Regions from separate parts of the Mesorhizobium sp. WSM4808 genome, predicted to be linked through region 1. Evidence: predicted binding sites of a transcription regulator. Region 1 holds the regulator's gene; each other region holds the start of a gene.

Region 1 (4,785 bases):
TTCAACCACGTCACCACGGTTGAGCGCATCATCGGTCTGAAACGCGGCACCGGCGGCACGTCGGGTGCTTCGTATCTGAAGAAGATGCTCGAGGTGGTGCTGTTCCCGGAACTGTGGACGGTCCGCACCCGGCTCTGACATCGTCGAAATGAAAACAGCGACGCGCGGCGGCGGAACACCCTTCGCGAACAACCGGGGACTGACTGACCATGAGTGGATTTCCTGATCTCGCCGCAGTCGAAGCGATGGATGCCACAGATCCGCTGCGGGCCATGCGCGACCGTTTCATTCTGCCGGAGGGGGTGATCTATCTCGACGGCAATTCACTGGGGGCAGCGTCTCATGCCGTTTTCGGCGAGCTGCAGCAGGCGGCAACCCAGGAATGGGCCCAGGACCTCATCCGAGCCTGGAATACGGCCGGATGGTTCGAGATGCCGATCGAACTCGGCGATCAACTCGGACGCCTGATTGGAGCCGCGGCCGGCCAGACCGTCGTCTGCGACACGACGTCGACCAACATCTACAAGGTGCTGCATGCGGCGCTGGAGATGCGGCCGGGCCGGTCGGTCATCGTCGCCGAGGGTGACAGTTTCCCCACCGACCTGTACATCGCCGAAGGGGTGGCCTCGACACGGGACGGCGTCCTGCTGCGCCTCGCGGGCGTCGACGCGCCCACCATCGAAGAGCTGATCGACGAAAACGTCGCGGTGGTGCTGGTCAACCACGTCAACTACAAATCGGGTGAACTGCGCGACATGGCGGCGCTGACGCGCAAGGCTCATGCGGCCGGAGCGCTGATCGTCTGGGATCTATGCCACACCGCCGGCGCCCTGCCCGTCGAGCTCGATCAGGCAAATGCCGATTTCGCCATCGGCTGCACTTACAAGTACCTCAACGGCGGTCCGGGCGCACCGGCCTTCATCTATGCCGCGCAGCGCCATCACGGCGATATCAGCCAGCCGCTCAGCGGCTGGTGGGGCCATGCGCGGCCCTTTGCCTTCGAACGGGGGTATGTTGCCGGCACCGGTATCCGCCGCTTTCTGTGCGGCACCCAGCCGGTCCTGTCGATGCGGGCGCTCAAAGGCGCGCTTGTCATCTGGAACGACGTCGACATGGCGGCATTGCGAAAAAAGAGCGTCGCGCTGACGGAACTGTTCATCCAGCTCGTCGAAGCAAAGTGCGGCGCCTATGGCCTCACGCTGGAGACCACCCGCGACGCGACCAGGCGCGGCAGCCAGGTGTCGTTCCTTCACGATCACGGCTATCAAATCATGCGGGCGCTGATCGAGCGCGGCGTCATCGGTGATTTTCGCGCGCCATCGACCATCCGTTTCGGCTTCACGCCGCTCTATGTCGGCTACAAGGATGTGTGGCTGGCGGTTGAGGTGCTGGAGGATATTCTGCGCACGGGCGCATGGAAGGACCAGCGTTTCGCCGTCAAGGAAGCCGTTACCTGACGCAACGATCTCCGCGATTTGCCGTCGCCGCCCTCACTGCCCGGCGGATGACGGAGGGCTGAATTCCAGCCACAAATGCCAACAGACGTTGGCGTTTTGGCTCCGTTTCGTTCACGGCAAACGAACGTCCGAAGATTGATAGCGTCCCTTGTGGAGGTCGATCGGCAGATGATGCCAAGCCTTGGGTCGAGGATGAGCCACAGGGTCATTAACCATAATGATTTCAATGTGAGCAGGCGCATTGCCGTGGTTGGCGCCTGTCGATCGCGACCCGCTGGCAAGCCCAAATAATTTCAGCAGCCTTAACAAATTCATTAAACTTTAAACGGTTGCAGAACACAACTGGAACAGATAGTGTTTGTTCTGGGTTTGTTTTTCGATTCTGGTTTCAGGTAATCTGGGGGCCGCCATGCTGACACGCAAGCAACATGAACTGCTGATGTTCATCCATGAACGCCTGAAGGAGAGCGGCATTCCGCCATCCTTCGACGAGATGAAGGAGGCGCTCGACCTTGCCTCCAAATCCGGGATTCATCGGCTGATCACCGCACTTGAGGAGCGCGGCTTTATTCGCCGGTTGCCCAACCGGGCACGCGCGCTGGAAGTGCTGCGATTGCCGGACTCGATCGCGCCCGGCCTCAACGCGGCAAAGAAGTTTTCGCCAAGCGTCATCCAGGGCAGTCTCGGTCAGGGTGGTGCCCTTGGCCGGCAGATCAAGCCGGCGCCTTCGCGGATGCCCTCGCCCGGCAATGATGACGATGCGGTCTCCGCCGTGTCGATCCCGGTCATGGGCCGTATCGCCGCCGGTGTGCCGATCGATGCCATCCAGCATCAGACGCATTCGATCTCGGTGCCGCCGGACATGATCATGGGCGGTGCCCACTATGCGCTGGAGGTCAAGGGCGACTCGATGATCGAGGCCGGTATCTTCGACGGCGACACCGTCATCATCCGCAATGCCGACACGGCGAACCCCGGCGAGATCATCGTGGCGCTGGTCGATGAAGAGGAAGCGACGCTGAAGCGGTTCCGCCGCAAGGGCGCTTCGATTGCTCTCGAAGCCGCCAATCCAGCCTATGAAACCCGTATTTTCGGGCCGGACAGGGTCAAGGTGCAAGGCAAGCTCGTTGGCCTGATCCGCCGCTACTGAGGCGGCTGCGTTTCAGCCACTGGCTTCTCGGGTCTCTTGAAGGGTGGCAGCCCCCTCGCCTCGCGCGAGAATTTGCGTTGCGCATGCCAGGGCCGGTATGGGCTGTCCACGGCGAAGCTGATCGTCGCCGGCGTGGTCGCCGATTGGCGATCGAAGAAGATCGCGGCACTGCCTTTGCGAGCCAGTTGCCGCTTGGTGATGACGAGAACCAGCGGGTTGTGACAGGCGTCATACGCGGTGGCGTCATTGATGACGATCAGCTCGGCGAAACCGCAGGCTTTCCAGGTGTCCTTGCGGTCCTCGACATAGGCAATGATCGCACCGGACGTGTGCCTGGCCACGCAGACGCCTGAGGTGCAATAGAACGGCGATCCCGGCGGTAGCTCAACGGCATCCGCGACGTCGAATTGCCCGTCGCCCTTGTCGAACACCTCCGGCACGACGATGGTTTCGGATATTAGTGCGCGTTTCCAGTTGTCGACGGTGAATTCGTTCGGCCGAGCGCGGCTGACGGCGAGTTCGCCACCGCCGATCGGCAAGGCAACCAGTCGGGCGTCCTCCGAGATCAGCACATCCGGCGTGCGCGTATCCGAGACGGTCAGCAAGCCTGCCAGCGCGAATGGCAGAGCAGCGAGCCGCAGCCAAGTTGTCGCCATTGTCGCGATGACTAGGGCAATTGTCACCAGCAGGACAGATTGCTGCGAAATCAGCCCAACCGCATCGACAGGCGAACGTTCGGAGATCCAACCCGATATGGCGATCATCACCGTCAGACCCTTGCCCATCAGGTAGAGGGCCGGCCAATCCAATCCGAAAGGCATCAGCAGCGCGCTTGCGACAGCCAGGAACATGACGACGGTGACGATCGGCATAACCGCCAGATTGGCGAACAGGCTGAGCGGCGACACACGCTGAAAATGCCAGATGGCAAACAGCGTCGTGGCGCTGCCGGCGATGATGGAGGTCATGGCAAGGCCGGTTGCCGCGAGCACGAACTTTCGCGTCAGGAAACCGGGCATGGATCGCTTTGGGGGCGGCGGTCTTGCTTTTCCCGCGCGGTGAACGGCCCAGCCGGCATAGGCGCCGACCAGAGCCGCGGTCGCGGCGAACGACATCTGAAAACTCGGGCCGACCACCTCATGCGGCGACACCACGATGACGGCGATCGCCGAGATCGCCAGATTGCGCATGGTGAGTGCTGCTCGATCGAACAGCACGGCAATCAGCATCACCGCCAGCATGATGAAGCTGCGCTCGGCGGCAACGACGACTCCAGAGATGATGAGATAGGCCGCGATCGAGAACAGTGCGGCGACGGCGGCATACTTCTTGACCGGGCGACGCGCGGAAAAGTCGGGAAACAACGCGAAGGCGCCGCGCAGCAAGCCCATGATGGTGCCTGCGACCAGCGCCATGTGCAGTCCCGAAATCGAGATGATGTGGTAGATGCCGGTACGTCGCATCGCCTCATTGATGTCATCGGGAATGCCGGCGCGCACGCCGACGATCAGCGCCGCGGCGATCTCGCCTTCGGCGCCGCCGACGCTCGCCCTGATATGGTCGGCGATGGCCTCGCGGGCATTTTCCACGCTAGAGGAAATTCGGGCCGGCAGCGACATGTCGCCACCATCGCTGACGACAAGCTTGGGGTTGCCGAGAAAGAACCCGCTGCCGCCGATGCCGGCAAAATAGCTGTCGAAGGAGAAATCATAGCTGTCCGGCCGCACCGGCCCGGTCGGCGGCAAAAGCTTGGCATATCCAGTGATGAGGGAGCCTGCGGTCACGTCAGCCGGGATCTTGCGTGCCGAAAGCCGCACCCGTTCCGGCGCATAGCGCAGTTTCGGTCTTGCGGTCGATGTCACGTCGATGGTCAGCCGGATACGGCCAGTTTCCATCCGGTCGAGCGAGACGACGCGGCCGGTTACCTGCGTCGAGATTTCCGAGCCCAACATTTGTGTGCCCGCACGCCACGTCTCGACCTTGGCAGCAAGCAGTCCTAGGGCGCACAAAAGCGCCGCCATGAAACACAGATGGGTCTTTGGCCATGAGCGCGAGACCAGCGCACAGATCCCCGTCAAGATGACAACCGCGACAGGTCTCGCAAAGTCGGGTTCAGCCGTCAGCGAAAAATAGCCGATCGCTCCGATCGCCAGGCAGACCGGCACCAGCAGGAAGGCC
Region 2 (4,785 bases), 140 kb from region 1:
GAAGACCCCATGCAGGAACCATTTGTGGGAACCGGTCTCGGGATCCTCGCCGTCGCCGGCGCGATAAATCCAGAAGCGTTCGCCGACCTCGTCCTCGACCTGGAAATAGTCGCGAACCGCGATCAGTTCGGCATCGCGCTGCCACCATTCGCCGAAAACGCGCTCGGGACCGTCGGCGCGCGCCACGCGATGCCGGATGCCGCGCCAACTGAACCAGACCGGCGGATGGTCAGGCAGCAGTGCCATCGTCTCGATGGGTTCGGGGTGGTTCAGCAAACGCGGCGGGCGGGGCCAGTTACCGGGCCAAGTCGTCCCCTCATCGGGCGCGGTGGGCGCGACACGGCGGACCGACCGTTCGGGCACATCGCTCTCGACCGGGGCAAAGCGGTAGAGCCGCTGCTCGCCGATACGGTTGGAGAGCACGTCGATGAGGTCGGTGATGTCAGGCTCTGGCTCTTCGACCAGCGAGGAGATAGTCTGCTTGGCTCCGAAAGGCTCGGCGAGTGTTGCGGCCAGGGTCATCACCTCGATGCCGAAACCGGGATCGACAGTTTCGATCCGGTCGGTGAGGAGACGGGTCAGCCGTTTGGTGTCGCGCACCGGTACGGCGGTGCCGACGCGAATGGCCTCGATGCGGTTGTCGACCCGATGTAACAGCAGGTCGAGCCGGCGCGCGCCGAGCTCCTTGGCCTCGAGTTCTTCGCAGAGCATCACGACGAGCTTGCCGGCATAGCGGGCGATGGTTTCGGCGGCGCCGATCGGTTCGCCAAAGGTTCGGCGAACCTCGATGAGTTCCGGTGATCTGACGGGCTCGAAGGGTTCGCTGCGTCGGCCCATCGCCTGGTCCAGGCGGCGCCCTAGTTCTGGCCCGAAGCGCAGGGTAAGAGAGGCGCGCGGCGCCGCCTCGACTTCGCTGACCCGCTCGAAGCCGAGCGTGATCAGGCCTTCGACAATATCGTGAGGAAGCCGCAGGGCCCTGATCGGGAGATCCCGCACGATCGCCGCGGCTTGCCCGGCCGGCGCAACAAAGATCGGCTGGGCCAGGAACCGCGCGCAGGCGTGAGCGGCGCCCCACGTATCGGCGACAGCGGCGCGTGCCGCGATGCCCGATGATGCCATACGCGAGACCAACCCCTCGAGCATCGTCTCCTCGCCGCCATGCAAGTGGTCGGCGCCAGTGATGTCGATGATGAGACCATTGGGCGGATCGGCGGCGACGATCGGTGCGTAGCGCAGTGACCAGAGCGCCATTCTGTCGAGCGCCTCAGCATCGCCGGCAGCATCGAGGTCGAAGCTCTGCAGGTTTTGCACCAGCACCTGGGCCTTGCTTGCCGGCGTGCCCACGCGCAGGCCGGCGGCGCGCGCCGCCGCATCGGCAGCCAGCACGAGCCGCCGGTTTCCCTGCCGGCCGAGCATGACGATCGGCGTGTCAGCCGAGGGCGCGGATGACCCCATCGCGCGTCGCAGACGATCGGTCGGCCAGGTCGGAAAATATAGCGAGACGACCCTTGTCATCGCAGGCTTCCACTTCAAAGTCGGCGCTTTCTCCAGCTCGTGCGCGGATCAGTTCCAGCCGCCAGCGAGCGCGGCCGACTCCTGGGACCGGCAAGGGGCGAGAGGGGAGCGCGGAGACGCGCCAGCGGGTGACCGCGGCGGTCGGTTGTCCAAAGTCGGTTGCCTCGGTCTGCCGGCGCCAGCGACGGATGGCGATGCCGATGGCGCCGGAGGCTTCGGCGGCGAGTTGCAGTCGGCGCGAGGCGGTCATGGAGAGGCGGGCCAGTTCGGCAACCACGGCGCCTAGCCCTCCATGGCGAAGCCCTTCGTCGAAACAGGCGAGCACTGAGGCTTCGTCACCGGCCTCGACATAGACGACACGCCCGGGCAGTAGGCCAGCCTGGGCGAGGGCAGGGGCGAAGAGGTCCTGCCGTGTGACGCACCAGAGCACCTTGCCCTTGGTGCGCGCGGCAATCCCGGCGGCAAAGAGGGCCGCCGCGGCCCCATCGATCGCCCCGTTACGGCCGCCCGCAACCTCATGCAGAGCCCCGAGTGCCAGCCCGCCTCCCGGCAGGACCTTGTCGATCCTGGCAACACCGAACGGCAGTGTCGCGCGGTTGCGCGCCGGCCCGCCTTCGAGGCGTGCGATTCGCTCGCGAAGCGCAGCGATAGCAGGGCTGGCGACGGGCTGACCCATGAACGAAACACTCTCAAACTGTCTTCCCAATGGATTTCGGGGTTGATATGTTCCTTATTTGTTCTCTTTGGTGTCCGAGAGTCAATCGGACTCATTGCGCTGCTCCGAGAGTTGATCCCAGACTGCCTTGATCGGGGTGTGGTCTATCTTGATATGCGCAGGTAGTGCAGGGACGGCGAAGTGAGCGAGGGAAGCGACAGAAGCCAAGAAGCCGATGCACCGCGGGAAGGCCAGGGCATCCTTCGCAAGATCATCCATGTCGATATGGATGCCTTTTTTGCGTCGGTCGAACAGCGCGACAATCCGGACCTGCGCGGGAAGCCTGTGGCGGTCGGCGGCTCCGCGGCCCGCGGCGTGGTGGCCGCTGCCAGCTACGAGGCCAGAAAGTTCGGGGTGCGATCCGCCATGCCCTCGATCACGGCAAAACGCAAATGCCCTGAGCTGATCTTCGTACCGCCGCGATTCGACGCCTACCGGGCCGTGTCCAAGCAAATCCACGCGATCTTTGCAGAGCATACGCCACTCATTGAACCGCTGTCGCTCGACGAGGCCTATCTCGACGTGACTGACAATCTGCAGGGCATCCCGGTCGCCACGACGATCGCGGAAATGATCCGCGCGAAGATCAAGTCCGAAACCGGCCTCACGGCTTCGGCCGGCGTCAGCTACAACAAATTCCTGGCCAAGCTCGCCTCCGGCCAGAACAAGCCCGATGGGCTGTTCGTCATCACGCCGAGGCAGGGTCCCGCCTTTGTCGAGGCCTTGCCCGTGCGGAAATTTCATGGTGTCGGCCCGGCGACTGCCGACAAAATGGCTCGGCTCGGCATCGAGACCGGCTCCGACCTGCGGGCACAGAGCCTGGCATTTCTCGAGGAGAAGTTCGGGAAGGCGGGTCCGTACTATTACTGGATTGCCCGGGGCATCGACGAACGTCCGGTGCTGGCCGATCGCGAGCGCAAGTCGGTGGGAGCTGAGGATACCTTCGCGAGCGATTTGTTCGATCTCGAAAGTGCTCGTAAGGAACTGGCGCCGTTGGTCGGCAAGGTCTGGCGCTACTGCGCGGAGCGATCAATCCAGGGCCGTACCGTGACGCTCAAGGTCAAGTTCGCCGACTTCCAGCAGATCACGCGCAGCCGCACGGTCGGATGCGCCATCGAGGGCGAAGCCGACCTAGCGACCGTCAGCGGCACCCTCCTCGATCAGGTATTCCCCGTCAGCAAGGGGATCCGCCTGCTCGGGGTGACACTTTCAAATCTAACCGGAAAGCGAACCGAGGCCGATCGGCAGATGTCGCTGACGATCTAGGACTGGCTGCAGCTATCGGACCGCTTTTCGGATGCGGGCTGTCAGCGTCTGTTCGACATCGAAATAGCCTTCCCACGCATCGGCCCCCTGGGCCCGTGCGGCGGCAGCGAAAACGTCAAATGCGCTGGCACTCTTGAATGTCGGCAACTCATCCCAAGTGACGGGTACGGCGCAGGACGCACCGGATCGCGCCCGGGTGGACCATGGGCAAATTGCCGTGGCGCCTTGTCCGTTGCGCAGATAGTCGATGAACATACGGCCCTTGCGCCTCGCCTTGCTCATGTTCGCGACGAAGCGGGACGGATCGGTACGGGCCAGCAGTTCGGCAAGGTCCTGGCAGAAGCCCTTGACCGCTTCCCAGTCGGCCTCGGGAACGAGTGGCACGACCACGTGGACACCCTTGCCTCCGGACAACAAAGGCCAGGATTGGAGGCCGAGGGCCTCCAGAACCCCCCGGATGTCGAGCGCCGCCTGCTGGACGTCGCCAAAGCCCAGGCCCTCGTCGGGGTCGATATCGAAGATTATGCGGTGCGGCAGGTCAGGCTGCTGGCGAAGGCTGCCCCAGACGTGGAATTCGAGCACGTTCATTTGGACGCCGGCGATCAGCCCCGCCAGATCGTCGAGCCAGAGGATGCGGCTCTCCTTGCCGGACATCTTCTCCAACTGGCCGTCATGAATGGCCTTGGGCATCCCCGGCAGCTTGTGCTTCTGAAAAAAGGTATGCTGTAGGTCGCCGTCAGTGTCGCGCACCAGGGAAAGGGGCCGATCCTGGATATGCGGCAACATTTTCTCGGCAACTGCGGCGTAGTAGGCGGCGAGCGTCGCCTTTGTCACCGCAGTGCCGGGATACATCAGCTTGTCGGGATGGGTCAGGTTAACGCCGACAGCGCGGGCGATCTCCTTGCCCATAGCGGGATCGAGATTGGCGGTGGTCGCGACGGTCTTGGGCATTTCCATCACCACCTGGTCGGCGCGCTTGTCTTCGCGCATGCCTTTGAAACTCGGGTGACGCAGGCTGCCGTCCGGTGTCACCTCCGAATAGGTGACTTCGGCGACGAGTTCGGGCTTTACCCAGCGGGCGCGGCGCGCAATGTCGCGGGGTACGGATACGAAGGCAGGTTTGTCTAGCGGCCGCTTCTCCAACTGCGCGAGAATGGATCTGCGCTTCGCTTCGGTAAACCCGGTGCCGACGCGGCCGCGGTAGATCAGCCTGCCGTTTTCGTAGGTGCCTAGGATCAGCGAGGCCATGCCCCGGCCGGTGTCGCTTGGGCGGTAGCCGCCGACGACAA
Region 3 (4,785 bases), on a different contig from region 1:
CATCTCCTCGGCGATGTCGCGGCGGTTGATGAGGCCGAAATTCTCGACCAGCTGGAAGGCGATGCCGCGGCCGATGCCGGAAATCTGGTCGGCGTTCCTGAGGTCGACCAGCGGCTTCAGCAGCGACTCGATCTGGAAATTGACGAATCGCTCGGCACGCGCGGCGACCTTGTCGCGCGCCGGGCCGGTCAGCTGCTCGTCGGCCAGCAGCACCAGCCGCGGCTTCAGCGCGTCTTCGCCTGATACAAGCGTGCCGATCGGCGCGCCGATCCAGCGCAGCGTGCCGTCCGAGCCGAGCGCGATGTCGCCATTGGCCGAGGCGCCGAAGCGTTCGGCGCGCGATTCGAACTCGGCGGCCAGCGCCTTCTGGGCAGCGGTGCGCACCGCCTTGGCGTCTTCGCCGCCGGCGGTCTGGTCGGCGGTGAAGCGGAACCCTTGCAACTCGCCGACATGGTGGCCTTCGACAAGGACGGTTCCGGTAGGGCTAATTTCGGCTTCAGGCATGGTATTTTCTCTAAGGCGCCGCATGAGGACGGAAGTCCTGCGGTCTACGAAGCGTTTCGTCAACCGCTCATGCAGCGCATCCGACAATCTGTCTTCGATTTCGCGCGTCTTTTCCTGCCAGTGTGCCTGATCGGCCAGCCAGCCGGGCCGGTTCGACACGAATGTCCAGGTGCGGATCTGGGCTATGCGATGCGACAGCGTGTCAATGTCGCCCTCGGTGGTGTCGGCGCGGCGCACCTGCTCGGCCATGTAATTCTCGTTGACATGGCCGTGGCGTGCGAGGTCCGTGTAGATCGAGGCAATGAGGTCGGCATGCTGCGCCGGCGCGATCCTGCGGTAGTCGGGCAGCGCGCAGGCTTCCCACAGCAGCGCCACGCGCTTGGCATTGGTGGTGAGCGCGCGGATGTCTTCGTCGCGCGACAGATGCTCGAGCGCCTGTGCGTCGACGGCAGGCAATGCCCGCGTCAGTCCCTCGACCGGAGCGTTGGTCTCGATCGAGCGCTTCAGCGCGTCGAGGCTGGCAAAGTCGAAATGCGCGGTGCGCCACTGCAGCACCTTCACCGGATCGAACTCGTGGCCTTCGATCTTCTTGATCAGCTCTTCGTCGAGCGGGTCGACCTGGCCGGTGACACCGAACGTGCCGTCGCGCAGATGCCGGCCGGCGCGGCCGGCGATCTGGCCGAGCTCGGCCGCGGTCAGGTTGCGGTACTGGAAGCCATCGAACTTGCGGTTCTGGGCGAAGGCGACGTGGTCGAGATCGAGATTGAGACCCATGCCGATGGCGTCGGTGGCGATGAGGTAGTCGACATCGCCGGACTGGAATAGCGCCACCTGGGCGTTGCGGGTGCGCGGCGAGAGCGCGCCGAGCACGACGGCGGCACCGCCCTGCTGGCGGCGGATCAACTCGGCGATGGCGTAGACCTCGTCGGCGGAGAAGGCGACGATTGCCGTGCGCCGCGGCAGGCGGGTCAGCTTCTTGGAGCCGGCATAGGCAAGATGCGACAGCCTCGGCCGCGTCACCACCGAGACACCCCTCAGCAGGCGCTGCAGGATACCGTGCATGGTGGCGGCACCCAGTAGCAGCGTCTCCTGGCGGCCGCGCAGGTGCAGGATGCGATCGGTGAAGATGTGGCCGCGCTCGAGGTCACCGGCGAGCTGCACCTCGTCGATGGCGACAAAGGCGGCGTCGGTCTCGCGCGGCATGGCCTCGACGGTGCAGACCGAATATCTGGCGCCCGGCGGCTGGATCTTTTCCTCGCCCGTGATCAGCGCGACCTTGTGGGCGCCAACCTTTTCGCAGACGCGGGCGTAGACCTCGCGCGCCAGAAGCCTGAGCGGCAGGCCGATGATCCCACTCTCATGCGCTACCATGCGCTCGATGGCGAGATGGGTCTTGCCGGTGTTGGTGGGCCCGAGCACGGCGGTCACGTCGCGGCCCGACAGGATCAGCGGCTCTGTGTGTTTGGGCTGGATGTTCATCAACCTAGAATAAGGCTTCCGGGATCTGGAAATAAGGCTTCTGGCCTCTGGTTGTCGGGAGCGCTGCCTCAAATGGCGCGTATGACAGGCGACACATAGGGATTTCGGGCGCGAAGCGAAAGCGGAATGTTCCGCCGGCGGCGAGAAGGTGGTTTTGTCAAGCTTCCAATCGGCTGCGGATTAACGGATAGAACGAGTCTGGAACGAATCGGCGACGAATCAGTGACTCCTGCAGATTCAGCTTTTGTTCACGGCTACATGTGGATTTCGCGGCCGCGAGTCGCACCACATGCTGAATCGCTGAACTGGCCCGTTTCATGCTAAGAGGGGTGTTGCCGTTAACCTTTGCCTGGAAACAATCACGGTGGCTAGGCGCGCCTCGACCAACATGATGAAATTGTTGATCTTTCTTAACCTGCGTTAAGCAGTTGGGCAGGCGATTCCGGCTGTCGTCGTTAACGTTCGGCTCATAGCCGGAACGAATCAGCGACGAATCAGCGATGGCGTGATTTTCCTGATTTGTTCACCCCAATATCTTGTGTTGTGAACAGCTTATCCACCGAGAATCCACAGGTTACGAAGCAGCTTTCGCACAGGGCGGCGGGTGGCTGTTAACCTCCGCGTGCTGCTTCGGCACAGATTGGTTGCATGCTTTGGCTAGGTGCAGCCGCTGCATGTTGACGGGTCCGGCCGGACCGCTGGTTCAGGCCGTGTCCTCTCCAGTGGCATAGCGTTGCAGCGCAGGGCCGACGTTCCGGATGATCTCGTCGTGTGACAGAGCGACGACGGGCGGTAGCCGCAGCACATATCGGCACATCGCCAAACCCAGCAACTGGCTCGAAATGAGCCCGGCCCTTCGACCGGCGTCGGCGAGATCGCCGACCGCCGCAACCACCGGCCTCACCTGGTTGGCGAATATCTCGCGCATTTTTTCGGCGGCGAATTCGTTCGACGCCGCGGAACGCAGCAGAATTGCCATGCCGGGTCCGCTGGCCGGGCCTTCCCAGACTTCGAGAAACCGCCTGATCAAAGTTTCGCCGACGGTGGCCGGGTCGATCACCCGAAGTGCCGGCAGTTGCAGGTCGACGAGTGCCGCCCGGGCGAACAATTCGTCCTTGCTGTGGAAATAGCGGATCACCATGGCCGGATCGATCGAGGCGCGGGTCCCGACATCGCGGATCGACGCGCCGTCATAGCCGTGCTCGGCAAACAGATCTCTGGCGGCATCCAGGATTTGCCCTCGGGTGCGATCCGACTTGCTCGGCTTTTTCGAATGATTCGTGCTCATGAAAATCAAATATCAACGAGCGTTGACAAACTCAAGCACCCAAGATAAAAGTCACCAATCGTTGACAAATGGAGAGAGAAAATGCTGCCTGATACCACCGAAGTCCTGGTCATAGGCGCCGGCCCGACCGGCCTGGCGCTGTCCATTGCCCTGCATCAGGCAGGCGTCGATCACGTCGTGGTCGACCGCCTCGCCGAAGGCCTCAACACCTCACGTGCCGGAGTGATCCACGCGCAGACGCTGGAGACACTCGAGCCGCTTGGCGTTACGGGGCGGCTGGTCGAACTCGGCCTGAAGCTTGACAACTTCGCCATACGTGATCGCGACCGGGTCCTAATCAACCTCGATTTCTCGAGCCTGCCCTCGGCGTATCCCTACGTGCTGATGATTCCGCAGAACCTGACCGAGAAGGTCCTCACTGAGCGTATCGCCGGGTTGGGCGGTGTCATCCGTCGCGGCGTCGAGGCGAAGGAGGTATTGCAGGGGGTCGATGGCGCGCACGTCACGGTCGTCCAGAATGGTCGCGAAAAGACGATCTCGGCGCGCTACGTCGTCGGTGCGGACGGCATGCACAGCGTGGTGCGCGAGGCCGCCGGCATAGGCTTCGACGGCGAGGCCTATGCAGGGTCTTTTGTACTCGCCGACGTGCGCCTTGACTGGCCGCTCGGGCCAACAGAGGTGTCGCTGCTGTTCTCTCCGGCCGGACTGGTCGTCGTCGCGCCACTGCCGGACGGATCATACCGCATCGTAGCGACCATGGATGAGGCGCCTGAGCGGACCGGCATTGCCGACATCCAGGCGCTGCTCGACAGTCGCGGCCCGTCGGCCAGCCCGGCGCAGGTGCTCGACCTGACCTGGAGTACACGCTTCCGCGTGCATCACCGCCTTGCCAAGTCCTACCGGCAGGGGCGCCTGTTCGTCATGGGCGACGCCGCCCATGTGCACAGCCCGGCCGGCGGCCAAGGCATGAACACCGGCCTGATCGATGCCGTGGTGCTGGGAGAACTGCTCGGCGACGTGATCAACGGTGTCCGCCCGGAAAGCGAACTCGACCTCTACGAGACGCTTCGGCGTCCCGCGGCGCAGGAGGTGATCGAACTGGCGGGCAGGCTGACAGGCATGGCGCTTGTTCGCACACCGCTGCGGCGCGTCTTGCGCAATTTCGTGCTCGGCGTCGTCAACATGATGCCGTTCGTCAAGCGCAGGATCTCGATGAAATTGTCAGGTCTCAGCCGGGCCGAAATGGCGAAGCTGCCAGCGTCGTCGCAGCCGGGCCTGCGCAAGCAAGCGGTGAGACGCGAACTCAAGCTGGTCGCGTGAACTTGAGGCGCCGGACAACTTCCGGCGCTGTATCGGAGCGTTGCGTCTAAAGACAAATGTGCCGGCGACACTGCCGGCACGTGTGCACATTCAAGCCACGTGGTTTTGGTCAGGCGAAGTATTGGCCGCCATTGGCTGTGATGGTCGAGCCGGTGATGAAGCCGGCATCTTCGGATGCGAGGAAAACGACGCAG
Region 4 (4,785 bases), on a different contig from region 1:
ATTCGCCGAAAACCCGCTCAGGTCCATCGGCGCGCTTGATCCGTCGACGGATGCCTTTCCAGGTGAAGCTCGCCGGCGGATGGTCCGGTAGCAGCGCAATGGCCTCGATCGGCTCCGGCACGGTAAACAAGCGAGCCGGACGCGGCCAATGGTCTGGCCATGCGTCGCCGGTCTCAGCCGATGCAGCGGCTACACGCCGGAAAGATCGCTCGGGCACATCGCTGGCAACCGGGGTAAACCGATAGAGCTTTTCCTCACCGACACGGTTGCCGAGTGTGTCGATCAAATCCGAGATGTCTGCATCCCGTTGCTCGATCAGCGACGAAACGGTCTGCCTGGGAGCGAGTGATTCTGCCAAGGGCGCGGACAACCGCATCAGCTCGATGCCGAAGCCCGGATCGACCGTCTCGATCTTGTCGCAGAGCAGCCGCGTCAGCCGCTTCACATCACGGACAGGCAAGGCCGTGCCGACGCGAATGGCTTCGACGCGGTTGTCGACGCGGTAGAGCAGCAGGTCAAGCCGCCGGGCGCCGAACCCTTTGGTCTCCAGCCCGACACACAGCGCCTGAACAAGCTTGCCGACATAGCGCGCGATTGTCTCGGCCGCACTGATGGGCTCGCCAAAGGCGCGCCTTACCTCGACCACATCGACCGGCCGCACTGGCTCTATCGGCTCGGCGAGACGTCCAGCAGCCTGGTCAAGCCGGCGGCCGAGTTCCGGCCCGAAGCGCAGCGCCAGTGGGGCGCGCGGCTGCTGCAGAAGCTCACCCACCCTGTCGAAGCCCAAAACCCGCAGACCGCTGACGATCTCATCGGGCAAACGCAATGCTGCGATGGGCAGAGGAAGGATCGCATCGCAGGTTGCGTTGACCGCGACCACGCTCACGGCTTGCCTGACATATCGCGCAAAGGCATGAGCAGCACCCCAGCTATCCGCTATGGCTGCGCGCGCCGAGAAGCCGACCTTGCCGAGACGTTCGACCATATCGGCGAGCATCAAGCGTTCACCGCCATGAAGATGATCGGCGCCCGTGGTATCCATCACCAATCCGTCGGGAGGATCTGCTGCGACAATCGGCGCGTACCGCCGCAAAGCCCACAGGGCCAACCGATCCAATGCCTGCGCGTCTGCTTCAGGTTCGGCATCCATGACCGCCAGCCCCTGGACGAGGGCCTGTGCCTTCGTCGCGGGCATTCCGACGCGCAGGCCCGCTTCTGTTGCCGCGCGATCCACCGCAGTCACCAGGCGACGATTACCGTGCCGCCCGACCAGCACCAAAGGCTTATCCGGTGGCGGCGAGACGTCGCCCAATTTCCTTCTGAGCCGGTCGGTCGACCAGCTTGGAAGGAACAGCGAGACGACCCTTTGCATCACAAGCCTCCACTTCGATATCGAGTGTTTCCCCTCCACGAGACCGGATCAGTTCAAGTTGCCATCGCGCCCGGCCAACGCCGGGCACAGGCAGCGGTCGCGACGGCAGCACGGAAACCCGCCAGCGGGTGACGGACGCCGTCGGCTGCCCGAAATCGGCGGCTTCGGTCTGGCGGCGCCAGCGGCGGATCGCGATGCCGATCGCGCCGGAGCCTTCCGATGCCAGTTGCAACCGGCGCGAGGCAGTCATGGACAGGCGCGCCACTTCCGCGACCACAGCCCCAAGTCCGACATGCCGCAGGCCTTCCTCGAAGCAGGCGAGCAAGGATTTGTCGTCACCGGCTTCGACATAGATCACCCGGTCGGGATGCAGTCCGACCTGTGCGATTGCCGGTGCAAACAGATCCTGGCGCGTCACGCACCACAGCACCTTGCCTTGCGTCCTGGCCGCAATGCCTGCAGCAAAAAGCGACGCGGCAGCGCCATCGATTGCACCATTGCCGCCGCCGGCAACTTCATGAAGTGCGCCAAGCGCCACGCCCCCGCCTGGCAGATGACTGTCGATCGAGGAGATACCGAATGGGAGCACCGCTCTTTTGCGCGCGTTACCGCCTTCGAGACGCGCAATGCGATCTCGCAGATCGGAAATAGCAGCGTTAGGCGTCGATGCACTCATCTGTCCCCTGAACGCGACATGGTGGCGGAATGTTCCTCATTTGTTCCCTTCCTAATGAAGAGTCAATGGGATGGCGAGGTGGCGCTGCGGAAGAAATGTTTGTGGCGACCGCCCGGTGGCATCGACAGAACCGTTTGCCAGCAGGACGAGGCGTCGAAGCCACCTGTCCTGTTGGGATGTTCGCGCCGGCGGCTGGCGGCGCCCAAGGAAAAACGGCGTATAAACCGCAGTCCTGCGCGCGTCCGCAATTGCGGACATTGTCGCGCGCGGGACGGAGGAAATTCGCCCCCGCCGCGGGCGGTTAACAGGACAGCCGTAGGAGCGTCAGCATAGCGCCGGCCGCAGGACGGGACGCGGGACCGACTGTCCCCGTCCGCGGTGGTCCGCGTGTAGCATCGGCCATGAATGCAGTTGCGTTGGGATTGAGCACGAAGCCTCAAACGATTGCCAGATCTCCCTATCCAATTGGAAAAAAACCATTTTTCCAAACCATCAGGAGTCTATTGACACCTTTGTTCTTATTTTGTTCACTGTTGGTGATTGATACTGGAGGCGAACCGTGAACTTCGCTTGAACATTGAAGGTGCAACGCCCGAGGAACTGGCACGCGGGATCGCGGCAGCCGAAGCAGTCTTCTCGCGCGCCGGCATTACGGCTTTGCAAGGCGCGGAAGGTTTGTTCGCGTTGGAAGGCTGGGATATCAAGGGCTTCCCGGAAGACGACCAGCCAACCGAGGACGAGGACCAGGCTGCTTCGGTCTGGATGGAAGCCGACGAGGCTGCGACGACTGCATGTTGTGCGGGCTGGCCGGAGGATAAAGTTCCGGGCCATCAGATCATGGAGCTGATCGACGTGCCCCGAACGAGATTGCAGGCCGAGGCGCTCCCGGACACGTGGCCGGCGCGCAAACAGCTCTATCCCGATGTTGTCACCCGGTGGAGACCACGACCGGGCCGGACCGCCAGATCGATTTCGATATTGCCTTCGTTCTTGGTTGGGTGCCCGAGCGGCCGACGCTGGATCAGGTCGAGCCGCTTTCGGAAAATGGCGACCGTATCCCCTTCTTCACCAGCAACCTCGCCCAGGTGGAAGAAATGGCTCGCAAGGCACTCAAGGACTGGACGATCTAGATTGACCAGGACCCCTACGATGCCCACGTTTTCGATCCTGCAGCCAGCGAAGACGGTGAAGAATTGCGGATCGCACTGACCCTGGCGATGATGCGCGGCCAGTCGATGCATTTCGATTAGCGGTGAACGGGTTACACGGCCAACGTCGATCGATCGTGCTTGGCCACTCCAGGTCGCACGCTGGATGGCTAAAAACCTGACCAGCCCACACCGCACCCGAGGAGAGAACAATGTCAGAAAAACCACCCTATATGCCGACCGGCATTGGAACAGGCATGATGAGCGACGACGAGACCAAGGTCGGCGTTCTGATATTCGAAACGGCGCAAGGGAACTTCGACTTCGCAGTGAATCTGCAGGCAGTCGATATCCTCACCAAGGCCATCAACAAGATCGAGATGCATCTTCGCTCCGGCAAGACGCGCTGAGTGTCCGACGATGTGCCAGATCAGAGAAGCCGAAGCCAGGACCTTCGGGAGATCACGCAGGGACCAGGCATCGTGTGGCGGGTCGGCTGGGCGTCGCAAATCCGTTGTCAGTCGCCGACTGGCTCGGCTGGAGGAAACGCTCGGAAGCCAGTGCTCTCGCGCACGACTCGCGGCGCCGGGTTGACGGACTGCCGCTGCGATCGATCACGACTTGCTCACGCTGCATGCCGGCGGTAGGTGGGCCCGGCCATGTGCGCTCTCCCGTTAACATCGTTCCCCGGATTTGGGAGGGCCGGCTAAGTCTTGGTCGACCAATTTCGACAGGACAGCCGTCAATCTGGATTGCCCGTTTGCCGTCCAACGCGACCGAAGTTCTTCGCCCGCTGGTTCGCACCGGATCATTCTCCGTCTTCTCTGCGACGATCGCGACGCGTGGCGTGCGTCACTGGCGGCCATTTTAGCATCAGCTTGACAAGTTAATTGCCCCAAAGCAGTTTCGGTGTGTGAAAAGGGAGGAACAGCTATGAAAAAAGCCTATGAAAAGCCAGTCCTGACCAAGCGGGGAATTCTTTCCTCAATCACGGCGCAAGTCATCGAGTCGGGTCTTTCTGCGACCTGAGCAGGTCTTTGACCACTGGAAGCCCGCTGGCTCCGGCTGGCGGGCTTTTTGGTCTTCAGGGCGTGGATTAGGTCCTGACCGACAAAGGGTGCTACATGGGCGATGAAGAATGCCCGCCCAGCGTACGTTGTCTACGCACCACCGCTGATCGGCCTTCCGTTCCTGGCTGTGAATACTGGCTCTGGATGGGACGACCATCGCAACGCCCTTTGACACCGCAGATGAAGCGGCCGCCCACAACAAGGTGATGGCGGTTACAGGTGCGATACGGCAAAGCGGACTTGATAACCACAAATAGGAGAACCCGTCCATGAGACTGCTACGCATCACACCGATTGTCATTCTTGCCTGTGCCTTGGCCCTTGCGGCCTGCGCCAACACCGTCCGAGGCGTCGGCAGGGACGTCAAATCGACGGCCAACGCAGTCGACGACACGGTCAATAAACCCTGATGCAGAGGACCGTCACGGTCATCGAGAAGACAACGGGCCGCGTGATCGGAGCTCTGCCGATCGATCTTGCGCAGCAGAATCACGAGGCTTCCGATGATCAGTATTTCAC

Evidence for each region. Region 1 encodes LexA, which represses DNA repair genes until DNA is damaged. Its sites were predicted from a motif close to TGTTCNNNNTGTGTTCNG; they were not measured.
Region 2: a site for LexA is predicted at 2,240-2,257, ahead of dinB (DNA polymerase IV). Genes of this name have one in related genera too.
Region 3: a site for LexA is predicted at 2,172-2,189, ahead of AC0L2U_RS12265 (helicase-related protein). Genes of this name have one in related genera too.
Region 4: a site for LexA is predicted at 2,079-2,096, ahead of AC0L2U_RS17190 (ImuA family protein). Genes of this name have one in related genera too.

Annotation. Positions count from the first base shown of each region.
Region 1 is NZ_JBVVQX010000009.1:92,946-97,730, reverse strand. Features, by position in the region: gene kynA (tryptophan 2,3-dioxygenase) at 1-138, shown strand, start outside; gene kynU (kynureninase) at 210-1,457, shown strand; gene lexA (transcriptional repressor LexA) at 1,867-2,607, shown strand; gene AC0L2U_RS17825 (ComEC/Rec2 family competence protein) at 2,601-4,785, opposite strand, start outside.
Region 2 is NZ_JBVVQX010000009.1:235,300-240,084, forward strand. Features, by position in the region: gene AC0L2U_RS18425 (Y-family DNA polymerase) at 1-1,515, opposite strand, end outside; gene AC0L2U_RS18430 (ImuA family protein) at 1,430-2,191, opposite strand; gene dinB (DNA polymerase IV) at 2,456-3,496, shown strand; gene ligD (DNA ligase D) at 3,509-4,785, opposite strand, start outside.
Region 3 is NZ_JBVVQX010000005.1:462,614-467,398, forward strand. Features, by position in the region: gene AC0L2U_RS12265 (helicase-related protein) at 1-1,983, opposite strand, end outside; gene AC0L2U_RS12270 (TetR/AcrR family transcriptional regulator) at 2,687-3,271, opposite strand; gene AC0L2U_RS12275 (FAD-dependent oxidoreductase) at 3,353-4,591, shown strand; gene phbB (acetoacetyl-CoA reductase) at 4,701-4,785, opposite strand, start outside.
Region 4 is NZ_JBVVQX010000008.1:290,026-294,810, forward strand. Features, by position in the region: gene AC0L2U_RS17185 (Y-family DNA polymerase) at 1-1,372, opposite strand, end outside; gene AC0L2U_RS17190 (ImuA family protein) at 1,284-2,048, opposite strand; gene AC0L2U_RS17195 (hypothetical protein) at 2,984-3,178, shown strand; gene AC0L2U_RS17200 (hypothetical protein) at 3,409-3,606, shown strand; gene AC0L2U_RS17205 (entericidin A/B family lipoprotein) at 4,536-4,676, shown strand; gene AC0L2U_RS17210 (hypothetical protein) at 4,676-4,785, shown strand, end outside.